2 linked regions of the Sinorhizobium fredii genome follow. The protein of the gene in region 1 interacts with the protein of each later gene in a pairwise test. Links are inferred from orthologs where the notes say so. Each region holds a gene or a part of one and is shown in the gene's direction. Other genes may lie near its edges.

The links. Proteins that work in one complex are often made in the same cells at the same time.
Region 2: the proteins of eno (region 1) and rpe interact in binary tests that used the Escherichia coli proteins (3 or more experiments, as listed by UniProt). The link is inferred for Sinorhizobium fredii from one-to-one orthologs.

Annotation. Positions count from the first base shown.
Region 1 is NZ_CP024307.1:1,572,363-1,580,185, forward strand. Bases 1-2,899 are described here. They hold eno (phosphopyruvate hydratase), read left to right. Parts: upstream 1-762; coding sequence 763-2,037; downstream 2,038-2,899. Other genes in these bases: kdsA (3-deoxy-8-phosphooctulonate synthase), read left to right, coding at 1-619; NXT3_RS07675 (FtsB family cell division protein), read left to right, coding at 2,328-2,648; pdhA (pyruvate dehydrogenase (acetyl-transferring) E1 component subunit alpha), read left to right, coding at 2,786-2,899. Also shown: more of pdhA, read left to right, coding at 2,900-3,832; NXT3_RS07685 (pyruvate dehydrogenase complex E1 component subunit beta), read left to right, coding at 3,850-5,217; NXT3_RS07690 (pyruvate dehydrogenase complex dihydrolipoamide acetyltransferase), read left to right, coding at 5,232-6,578; NXT3_RS07695 (SGNH/GDSL hydrolase family protein), read left to right, coding at 6,691-7,332; NXT3_RS07700 (GNAT family N-acetyltransferase), read left to right, coding at 7,335-7,823. UniProt on the Escherichia coli protein: Catalyzes the reversible conversion of 2-phosphoglycerate (2-PG) into phosphoenolpyruvate (PEP). It is essential for the degradation of carbohydrates via glycolysis.
Region 2 is NZ_CP024307.1:1,929,650-1,933,281, reverse strand. What follows is about bases 745-3,608. They hold rpe (ribulose-phosphate 3-epimerase), read left to right. Parts: upstream 745-1,769; coding sequence 1,770-2,447; downstream 2,448-3,608. Other genes in these bases: NXT3_RS09620 (hypothetical protein), read left to right, coding at 3,160-3,608; NXT3_RS09625 (DUF2259 domain-containing protein), read left to right, coding at 2,444-3,163; NXT3_RS09635 (P1 family peptidase), read left to right, coding at 745-1,696. Also shown: NXT3_RS09640 (branched-chain amino acid ABC transporter substrate-binding protein), read left to right, coding at 1-689; more of NXT3_RS09635, read left to right, coding at 686-744; more of NXT3_RS09620, read left to right, coding at 3,609-3,632. UniProt on the Escherichia coli protein: Catalyzes the reversible epimerization of D-ribulose 5-phosphate to D-xylulose 5-phosphate.

The DNA of each region.
Region 1 (7,823 bases):
GCGCGGCATCGGCATTGAAAAGGCGATGGAAATCTTTGCCGACCTCAAGCGTGAATTCGGCTTCCCGGTGCTGACCGACATCCACACGGAAGAGCAGTGCGCCGCGGTCGCCGAGACCGTCGACATTCTGCAGATCCCGGCCTTCTTGTCGCGTCAGACCGATCTTCTCGTAGCGGCCGCCAAGACCGGGCGCGCCATCAACGTCAAGAAGGGCCAGTTCCTGGCGCCCTGGGACATGAAGAACGTGCTCGCCAAATTCACGATGAGCGGCAACCCGAACGTCCTTCTCTGCGAGCGTGGCGCATCCTTCGGCTACAACACGCTCGTTTCCGACATGCGCTCGCTGCCGATCATGGCGGCGCTCGGGGCCCCGGTCGTGTTCGACGCCACCCATTCGGTGCAGCAGCCCGGTGGGCAGGGCGGCTCCTCAGGCGGCCAGCGGGAGTTCGTCGAGACCCTGGCACGCGCCGCCGTTGCCGTCGGCGTTGCCGGCGTCTTCATCGAGACGCATGAGGATCCGGATAACGCTCCCTCCGATGGCCCGAACATGGTGCCGCTCAAGGACATGCCGCGGCTCCTCGAGAAACTGCTCGCCTTCGATGCCATCGCCAAGACTTGAAAGAGCAGGTGCCGCGCCGCGCGTGAAATTCTCATGACGCACGACGGCACCCCGTGCTCCCGGCGCCCAGCGCCATTGTAATTTCAGGGCCATCCATTAAGACAGGCCGACCATCACCAACGTCCACAAGCAGGGAAGAGATCATGACTGCGATCATCGACATCATCGGCCGAGAGATCCTCGACAGCCGCGGCAACCCGACCGTCGAGGTCGATGTTCATCTCGAGGACGGCAGCTTCGGCCGCGCCGCCGTTCCCTCGGGCGCTTCGACCGGCGCGCATGAAGCGGTCGAGCTGCGCGACGGCGGCACCCGCTATCTCGGCAAGGGCGTAGAGCGAGCCGTCGACGCCGTCAACGGCGAGATCTTCGAGGCGATCGGCGGTCTCGATGCCGAGAACCAGATCCAGATCGACAAGACGATGATCGAGCTCGACGGCACGTCGAACAAGTCGCGCCTCGGCGCCAACGCCATTCTCGGCGTGTCGCTCGCCGTCGCCAAGGCTGCGGCGGAAGCGGCGGGCCTGCCGCTCTACCGTTACGTCGGCGGCCCGAACGCACATCTCCTGCCGGTGCCGATGATGAACATCATCAACGGCGGCGCGCATGCCGACAACCCGATCGACTTCCAGGAATTCATGATCATGCCGGTGGGCGCCGAAACGCTGAAGGATGCCGTCCGCATGGGTTCGGAAGTCTTCCACACGCTGAAGAAGCAGCTCGCCGCCGAAGGCCATAACACCAATGTCGGCGACGAAGGCGGCTTCGCGCCGGGCTTGGCTTCCGCGCCTGCGGCCCTCGACTTCATCATGAAGTCGATCGAGAAAGCCGGCTACAAGCCGGGTGAGGACATGTATGTCGCGCTCGACTGCGCCTCGACGGAGTTCTTCAAGGACGGCAAATACGTGCTCGAAGGCGAGGGCCGGACGCTGGAGCCGGGTGCCATGGCCGAATACCTCGCAGAGCTTGCCGCCAAGTATCCGATCATCTCGATCGAGGACGGCATGGCCGAAGACGACTGGGACGGCTGGAAGGCGCTGACCGACCTCATCGGCAACAAGTGCCAGCTCGTCGGCGACGACCTCTTCGTCACCAACTCCGCGCGGCTGCGCGACGGCATCAAGATGGGCGTCGCCAACTCGATCCTCGTCAAGGTCAACCAGATCGGCTCGCTTTCCGAGACGCTCGATGCCGTCGAGACGGCCCACAAGGCCCGCTACACCGCCGTCATGTCGCACCGTTCCGGCGAAACCGAGGATTCGACGATCGCCGATCTGGCGGTTGCCACCAATTGCGGTCAGATCAAGACCGGTTCGCTCGCCCGTTCCGACCGGCTTGCCAAGTACAATCAGCTGATCCGCATCGAGGAACAGCTCGGCCTGCAGGCGGCCTACGCGGGTCGGTCGATCCTGCGGGGGTGATTATTGGCTAAGCGGCGCAGCGGCTGCCCCTCATCCGCCTAGCGGCACCTTCTCCCCGCTCGCGGGGAGAAGGGACTCGCGGGTGCCACGTCAGTCCCCTCTCCCCGCGTGCGGGGAGAGGGGACTGAGGTGAGGGCAAATTAAGCCAAAATGCCTGCCGACAACCCGCAATATTCCAAACCCGCCTGCCTCACGGCCGGCGGGTTTCCTTTTCCCTGCCATTCATGGTCAACGGTCGGTTAATCAATCGGCGCTAGTCTGCCTTGGTATTGCGTAGCAGGGCATCGACGATGTGGACACGGCATCACAAGAAGCGGAGACTGGGGCGGCTGGTAGTGCCGGTGATCGCAGTCGCCTTTCTTTCCTACTTCGGCTATCATTCGATCCATGGCGGTTACGGCTTAAGGGCGACGGAGGAGTTCGACCGCCAGATCGCCGAGCGGCAGGCACGGCTCGACGAGCTCACTCAAAGGCGGCAAATCCTGGAAAAGGAGGTCGAGCTGATGAGTGACGGTTCGTTGGAAAGAGACATGCTGGATGAGAAGGCTCGCCTCGCGCTCAATATGTCGCGTAGCGACGAGATCGTCATTTTTCATCGCCCAGCGAATTAACTGAAATTCGGTTAATCACAAATAAACGTTTAAATTCAGCTATTTGCCTTGAATGATAGCCATGCAAATATGGCATTGCTGCGGCGCGCTTCTTTGCCTATGGTAGCCCACCAAAGGCTAACCATTGGGAGGAATGAATGGCTCCGCGAAAAACCGCGTCCGTCTCCAGCCGCAAGGCCGCCGCCAAGCCGGCCAAGAAGGACTTCACCAGCGGCACGATCGCCGAATTCTCCAAGGAAGATGAACTGAAGGCCTATCGCGAAATGCTGCTGATCCGGCGTTTCGAGGAGAAGGCCGGCCAGCTTTACGGCATGGGCTTCATCGGCGGCTTCTGTCACCTTTATATCGGCCAGGAAGCCGTCGTCGTCGGCATGCAGCTGGCGCTGAAAGAGGGCGACCAGGTCATCACCGGTTACCGCGATCACGGCCATATGCTCGCCTGCGGCATGAGCGCCCGCGGCGTGATGGCCGAGCTTACCGGTCGCCGCGGCGGTCTTTCCAAGGGGAAGGGCGGCTCGATGCACATGTTCTCCAAGGAGAAGCACTTCTACGGCGGCCACGGCATCGTCGGCGCGCAGGTATCGCTCGGCACCGGCCTTGCCTTCGCCAATCGGTATCGCGGCAACGACAATGTCAGCCTCGCCTATTTCGGTGACGGCGCCGCCAACCAGGGCCAGGTCTACGAAAGCTTCAACATGGCAGCGCTCTGGAAGCTGCCGGTGATCTACATCGTCGAGAACAATCGCTATGCGATGGGCACCTCCGTGTCGCGCGCCTCGGCACAGACCGATTTCTCGCAGCGCGGCGCTTCCTTCGGCATCCCGGGCTATCAGGTCGACGGCATGGACGTGCGCGCGGTCAAGGCGGCAGCCGACGACGCTGTCGAACATTGCCGCTCCGGCAAGGGGCCGATCATCCTCGAAATGCTGACCTACCGCTACCGCGGCCACTCCATGTCCGACCCGGCGAAATACCGCTCGAAGGACGAAGTGCAGAAGATGCGCTCGGAGCATGATCCGATCGAGCAGGTGAAGGCCCGCCTTGTCGAAAAGGGCTGGGCGAGCGAGGACGAACTGAAGCAGATCGACAAGGAGGTTCGCGACATCGTTGCGGACAGCGCGGATTTTGCCCAGTCTGATCCGGAGCCGGATGTGTCCGAGCTCTATACCGACATCCTGCTTTGATCCGGGGAGGGACGAATATGCCAGTAGAAATTCTTATGCCTGCCCTTTCCCCGACGATGGAGGAAGGCACGCTCTCCAAGTGGCTGAAGAACGAGGGCGACAAGGTTGCCTCCGGTGACGTCATCGCCGAGATCGAAACCGACAAGGCGACGATGGAAGTCGAAGCCGTCGACGAAGGCACGATCGGCAAGCTCTTGATCGCCGCCGGCACCGAAGGCGTAAAGGTCAATACGCCGATCGCCGTGCTGCTTCAGGACGGCGAGGGCGCCGGCGATATTGCCAGCGGCAAGACGGAAGCGCCGAAGCCGGCAGCGGCAGAAGCTCCGGCGCCGGCCGCGGCGCCCGTAGCGGCCCAGCCGAAGGCGGAAGTCCCGTCCGATCCCGCCATTCCGGCCGGCACCGAGATGGTGACGATCACCGTCCGCGAAGCGCTGCGCGATGCAATGGCGGAGGAAATGCGCGCCAATGACGACGTCTTCGTCATGGGCGAGGAGGTTGCCGAATACCAGGGCGCCTACAAGATCACGCAAGGGTTGCTGCAGGAATTCGGCCCCCGCCGGGTCGTCGATACGCCGATCACCGAACATGGTTTTGCCGGCATCGGCGTCGGTGCGGCGATGACCGGCCTGCGTCCGATCGTCGAGTTTATGACCTTCAACTTCGCCATGCAGGCGATTGACCACATCATCAACTCGGCCGCCAAGACGCTCTACATGTCCGGCGGCCAGATGGGCGCGCCGATCGTCTTCCGCGGCCCGAGCGGTGCGGCAGCCCGCGTGGCCGCGCAGCACTCGCAGTGCTATGCCGCCTGGTACAGCCATATTCCGGGCCTGAAGGTCGTCATGCCCTATACGGCGGCGGATGCGAAGGGCCTGCTCAAGGCCGCGATCCGCGACCCGAACCCGGTGATCTTCCTCGAAAACGAAATCCTCTACGGCCAGTCCTTCGAAGTACCGAAGCTCGAAGATTTCGTTCTGCCGATCGGCAAGGCTCGCATTCACCGCGTCGGCAGGGATGCGACGATCGTCTCCTTCGGCATCGGCATGACCTATGCGGTCAAGGCCGCCGCCGAGCTCGAGGCGCTGGGCATCGATGTCGAAGTCATCGACCTTCGGACCATCCGCCCGATGGACCTGCCGACGGTCATCGAATCGGTCAAGAAGACCGGTCGCCTCGTCACCGTCGAGGAAGGCTACCCGCAGTCCTCCGTCGGCACCGAGATCGCCACCCGCGTCATGCAGCAGGCGTTCGACTATCTCGATGCGCCAATCCTGACGATCGCCGGCAAGGACGTGCCGATGCCTTACGCGGCCAACCTGGAGAAGCTTGCTCTGCCAAACGTCGCCGAGGTCGTCGATGCGGTGAAAGCCGTCTGCTACAAATAAGAGAGGGACGTTCGATGCCAATCAACATCACAATGCCTGCCCTCTCTCCGACGATGGAAGAAGGCAATCTCGCCAAGTGGCTCGTCAAGGAAGGCGACAAGGTCAAGTCCGGCGACGTCATCGCCGAGATCGAGACCGACAAGGCGACCATGGAAGTCGAAGCCGTCGATGAAGGCACCGTCGCCAAGATCGTCGTTCCGGCCGGCACCGAAGGCGTCAAGGTCAATGCGTTGATCGCGGTTCTGGCCGCGGACGGCGAGGATGTCGCAACGGCGGCCAAGGGCGGTAATGGCGCGGCCGCGCCGGCCTCCGCCGCCAAGGCGGAAGCACCGGCTCCGGCAGCACCTGCCGCTGCACCGGCACCGGCCGCAGCGCCTGCGGCTCCGGCCGCATCGACTGCGCCGGCACCGGCGGCCGGTGATGCAAAGCGCGTCTTCTCGTCGCCGCTCGCCCGCCGCCTCGCCAAGGAAGCGGGCATCGATCTCTCGGCCATTGCCGGTTCCGGTCCCTATGGCCGCGTCGTCAAGAAGGATGTCGAAACCGCAGTTTCCGGCGGCACCGCCAAGCCGGCCGCGGCGCCGGCAGCCGGGCAAGCGCCGGCCGCGGCACCGCTTGCCAAGGGCATGTCGGAAGACGCCGTCCTCAAGCTCTTCGAGCCGGGCTCCTACGAGCTCGTCCCGCATGACGGCATGCGCAAGACGATTGCCAAGCGCCTGCAGGAATCGAAGCAGACGATCCCGCACTTCTACGTTTCCCTCGATTGCCAGCTCGATGCTCTCTTGGCACTGCGTGCCCAGCTTAACGCGGCAGCACCGGAGAAGGATGGCAAGCCAGTCTACAAGCTCTCGGTCAACGACATGGTGATCAAGGCGCTGGCGCTGGCGCTGCGCGACGTTCCGGATGCGAACGTTTCCTGGACCGATACGAACATGGTCAAGCACAAGCACGCCGATGTGGGCGTTGCCGTGTCCATTCCGGGCGGCCTGATTACGCCGATCGTCCGCCAGGCAGAGTTGAAGAGCCTTTCGGCCATCTCCAACGAGATGAAGGATCTCGGCAAGCGCGCGAAAGAGCGCAAGCTGAAGCCGGAAGAATATCAGGGCGGTACGACCGCCGTCTCCAACATGGGCATGATGGGCGTCAAGGACTTCGCAGCCGTCGTCAACCCGCCGCACGCGACGATCCTCGCGGTCGGCGCCGGCGAGGAGCGGGTGATCGTCAAGAACAAGGAGATGGTCGTCGCCAACATGATGACCGTCACGCTCTCGACCGACCATCGCTGCGTCGATGGCGCTCTTGGTGCCGAACTGCTCGGCGCCTTCAAGCGCTACATCGAAAACCCGATGGGCATGCTCGTCTGATGCGATCCGGACCGGCGCTTCCGCCGGTCCTTCCTTTCCTGACGTCTTGTGCGTGTCATTGCCTCAACCGCTGCACACTTTTGGGCGACATGCATCACATGCGAGTAGGCAGATGAAGACAGTCCTTTGCTATGGTGACAGTCTGACCTGGGGCTATGATGCGGAGGGTCCGGGTCGGCATGCGCTGGAGGATCGTTGGCCGAGCGTGCTGCAGAAGGCGCTGGGTTCCGGCGTCAACGTCATCGCCGAGGGGCTGAACGGCCGCACCACAGCCTATGACGATCATCTCGCCGATTGCGACCGTAACGGCGCGCGTGTCCTTCCGACCGTGCTGCACAGCCACGCACCGCTCGATCTTGTCGTCTTCATGCTCGGTTCGAACGACATGAAGCCAATCATTCACGGCACCGCCTTCGGCGCCGTCAAGGGTGTCGAGCGCCTGGTCAATCTGGTTCGCAAGCATGACTGGCCGACGGAGACGGAGGAGGGCCCGGATATCCTGATCGTCTCGCCGCCACCGCTTTGCGAAACCGCCGACAGCGACTTCGCGGCGATGTTTGCCGGCGGCGTCGAGCAGTCGGCGATGCTGGCCTCGCTCTATCGCGATCTCGCCGACGAACTCGATTGCGGCTTCTTCGACGCCGGCTCGGTCGCTCGGACGACGCCGCTCGATGGGGTTCATCTCGACGCCGAGAATACCCGTGCGATCGGCCGCGGCGTGGAGCCGGTCGTCCGGATGTTGCTCGGGCTTTGACGATGGCGGCTGGCGCAACCCTCAGGCCCGCTATGCGAAGCGAGGCGGCGGAACTGGCGATCCTCGTCGATATCGCCTCGCATGGCTTTGCTTCGTGGCTGTGGTACGGCGGTGTCCTGGCCCGGTCGGCGGAGACGGCCTTCGAACACGGCCGAAACCGGCTCCGGCAGGACGAGGGTTTGGGAACGTGGAGCGATGCGGTCGTTGCGGTCCTCGGAGACGAGATCGTCGGCGCTTCGGTCTCCTACGCTATCGACGCGTCGATTGCAGAGATCGAGCCGAGGCATCCTGTCCTTGCGCCCTTGCTGGCGCTGCAGAGAGAGGTGGTCGGTCACTGGTTTGTCGACAGCCTTGGCGTCTACAGGGCGCATCGCGGAAAGGGGATCGGCCGGGCGCTGCTCGAGAACGAATTTCGCCGAGCTGGCAAAGCGCCTGTAAGCCTGATCACCGAGGGCCACAACGACAAGGCGCAGTCGCTCTACAGGGTGAAC
Region 2 (3,632 bases), 360 kb from region 1 along the record:
CACCGAGCGGCAAGGCCGAGGCCGCGGCGATCACCGATGCGATCGTGACGAACTGGAGGGACAAGCCGCTGGCCCTCATCGACGACGGAACGATTCACAGCCGCGAACTTGTCGAAAGCGTCCGTAACGCCCTTGCGGAGATCGGTATCACCCCTGTCTTCACCGACACCTACCGGCCGGCGCAGGAACAGCAGGTGAGTCTCGTTCGGCGCCTGGCGAAAAGCGGCGCGACGCATGTGTTCACCGGCGGCGACCGCAACGACACGGCCGTCATCGCCCGCGACGCGAAGGCGGAGTATGTTTCGATAACCTTGCTTGGCGGCGATACGCTGAACGCCGCGGATCTGGACGTGCCGCTGGAAAATGGCGTGCTGGCCGTTACCATTCCGGATCCCGCCCGGTCGAGCGAAGCAGCACCGGTCGTCACGGCAATGCGCGCCGCCAGGATTGAACCAGATGGTTACGTTCTCCCCGCCTTTGCAGCCGTGTCGCTTCTCGAGCAGGCGAAGGATCAAGCGGAGAAGGATGACAAGGCTGTTCTGGACGCTCTTTCGAAGGGCCCCTACGCGACCGTCCTCGGGCCGATCGGCTTCAACGGCAGCCATGAACGGGCCGAAAGCCCCTACCGGCTGATGCAATGGCGGGACGGCCGCTTCGTGGACGCGCCCGATGCAGGCAAGGCCGAGTGATGCGGAAGGGACCGACCAATCTGATCACCGACGTCGCGGGGATCCTGGTCGGCAACGCCGAGGATCACCGGCTGAAATCCGGCGTCACGGCCGTACTTTGCGACCCGCCGGCCACCGCCGCGGTTCAGGTCCTGGGCGGCGCACCGGGAACGCGTGAGACCGATCTCCTCGCCCCGCACAATACGGTCCAGGCGGTCGACGCAATCGTACTTTCCGGCGGCTCAGCCTTCGGGCTGGACGCGGCCTCGGGCGCTCAGGCTGCATTGCGGCAAATGGGACGCGGCTTTCCCGTCGGCCCGCACCGGATCCCGATCGTTCCGGCGGCAATCCTCTTCGACCTGATGAATGGCGGAGATAAGGATTGGGGGCAATTCTCACCCTATCGCGACCTCGGCTATGACGCGGCACGCGCCGCGGCCGAGACCTTCGCGACCGGCAGTGCCGGCGCCGGAACGGGAGCACTCACGGCCACTTTCAAGGGCGGCCTCGGCTCCGCCTCGACCGTCCTCGCAAATGGCATCACCGTCGGTGCCCTTGTCGCCGTCAACGCGCTCGGCTCGGCAACCATCGGCGACACCCGCCATTTCTGGGCTGCCCCATTTGAACTGGATGGCGAATTCGGTGGGCTCGGTATGCCGTCTCCCTGGCCGCAGGATGCGGCGCAGCCGCGGCTCAAGTTCCGGGAGCGAGAGGCAGTAGCCGCCAACACAACGATTGCCGTCATCGCCACGGATGCGGTCCTCTCGAAGGCCGAGGCGAAACGCCTGGCGATTGCCGCCCATGACGGCTTCTCCCGAGCGCTGTGGCCGTCCCATACACCGCTTGACGGCGACCTCGTTTTCGCGCTCTCGACGGGCGCCACCGGCAAGACGCTGCTTCTGGAGGATTTCATCGACCTCGGCGCCGCCGCGGCGGCGACAATGGCCCGGGCGATCGCGCGGGGCGTCCACGATGCCATACCGGCCGCGAGCGATATCAAACCGGCCTGGTCGGCATTGGCCCTATGACGAAGGCCTGCCTTCGCATGTTGTTCGGCCGGTCGCGGAATGCTATGGGCGCGGGAAAGACCGGAGGCTGTTCATGACCCACCCCATTCGCATTGCCCCATCGATCCTGGCGGCCAACTTCTCCAAACTGGGCCAGGAGGTCCGCGACGTCGTCGATGCCGGCGCCGATTGGATCCACCTCGACGTCATGGACGGGCATTTCGTGCCGAACATCACCTTCGGACCCGACGTCATCAAGTCGCTGCGCCCCTACACGGACGCGACCTTCGATTGCCATCTGATGATCGCGCCGGCCGATCCATTTCTCGAAGCGTTTGCCAAGGCCGGATGCGATATCCTGACTGTCCATGCCGAGGCAGGCCCGCATCTGCATCGTTCCCTGCAGATGGTGAAGGCACTCGGCAAGAAGGCCGGGGTCTCGCTCAACCCCGCGACTCCCGAAAGCGCCCTCGAATACGTCCTCGATACTGTCGATCTCATCCTGGTGATGACGGTCAATCCGGGCTTCGGCGGTCAGAAGTTCATCGCCGCGATGGAAGAGAAGATCCGCCGCATCAAGAAAATGGTCGGCAATCGGCCGATCGAAATCGAGGTGGATGGCGGCATCACGCCCGAGACCGCCGGCATCGTCACAGGGGCCGGCGCCAACGTGCTGGTCGCCGGCTCGGCGATCTTCAAGGGCGACTCCGTCGACGCCTACCGCGCCGCCATCGAGGCGATCCGCACGCCGGCCGAGAAGGGTCGGCGATGAGCTTGCGGGCAGCGATCGCGGCTGCAGTTCTGATTGCTGAGGTGATTGCCGCTCCGCCCGCGATCGCCGGCGACTATGCCAGCCTTCAGCCAATCGGCTTCTCTTCGGACGGCAAGGTCTTCGGCTTCGAGGAATATGGCATACAGGACGGCTCCGGCTTTCCCTATTCGTCTATCTCGTTCCTGCCCGGCGCGCCCGTACGCGCCCGTGTGGAGGAGGATAACGGAGCCCTTCCCCGCGCTCGCCGAGACGCGCACCGGCGCGCGGCGCCGCTGATCGACGCCTACCGCCTTCTCGACACGCCCGGACTACTCGCCGCCTACAATCCAGTGACGGAGCCGGACACGGCGGACCACAGGCTACGCTACGATGCATTCCCAGCCGATCCGCCGTTCCGCAAGACCTACGAGTTGCAGCTTGAAGAAAAGAGCTTGGCAGCCGAGGGCATCTGCAAGGACCTCCTGAAAGACGTCAAAGGCTTCCGCCTCGTCATGACGGAGAAAGCCGGAAAGCCCGTATCCGAGGTGCTGCAGGATGATAGCCGCATTCCGGAAAGCCGCCGCTGCCCGACCGGCTACCGGATCGGCGGGGTGGTGACTCACGTCGATGACGACGGCGTGCAGGCGCATGTCGTCATGGTCCTCGTCAAATCCCTTGGCTTCGAAGGCACGACCGATGGGCGCTGGATCGCGGTGCCGTTCTGGCCCGGGCGATGAACGAGCAGCCGGCCGCCGGGGGGAATGTCGCCGGTCCTGGCAGCCGCTCGAAACGTGGGCGCATCCGTCGTGCCATCCCGCCCTGGCGAGAAACCTTCCTCGGTGCTCCCGCCTGGGCTCTGGCGATGGCATTTTCCGCCTGGTACGCGCTTTGGCTGCGCGAGCATGACGCGACGTTCCACCTCGAAAGCATTCTGCTGCTCTACGCTTTCGGCGGCCTCATCGCCTGGCCGCTTTCGCTTTTCGGTGGCCGCTGCATGGCAGAGGGCCGCGGCATCGAAACGCGCTTTGCTGCCTATCTCCTGAGCCTGATCGCCGGAACCGTCGGACTGACGGGGCTGCTCTTCGCCCTGGATTACCGGCTCTTCTATGCGCAGTGGCATGCGACGACTGGATCCCGCATCTGGTTCTATCAGGCGCTGTTCACGTCGGCCTCAGCGTTCTACCAATTTCTGGTGCTGGGGATCAG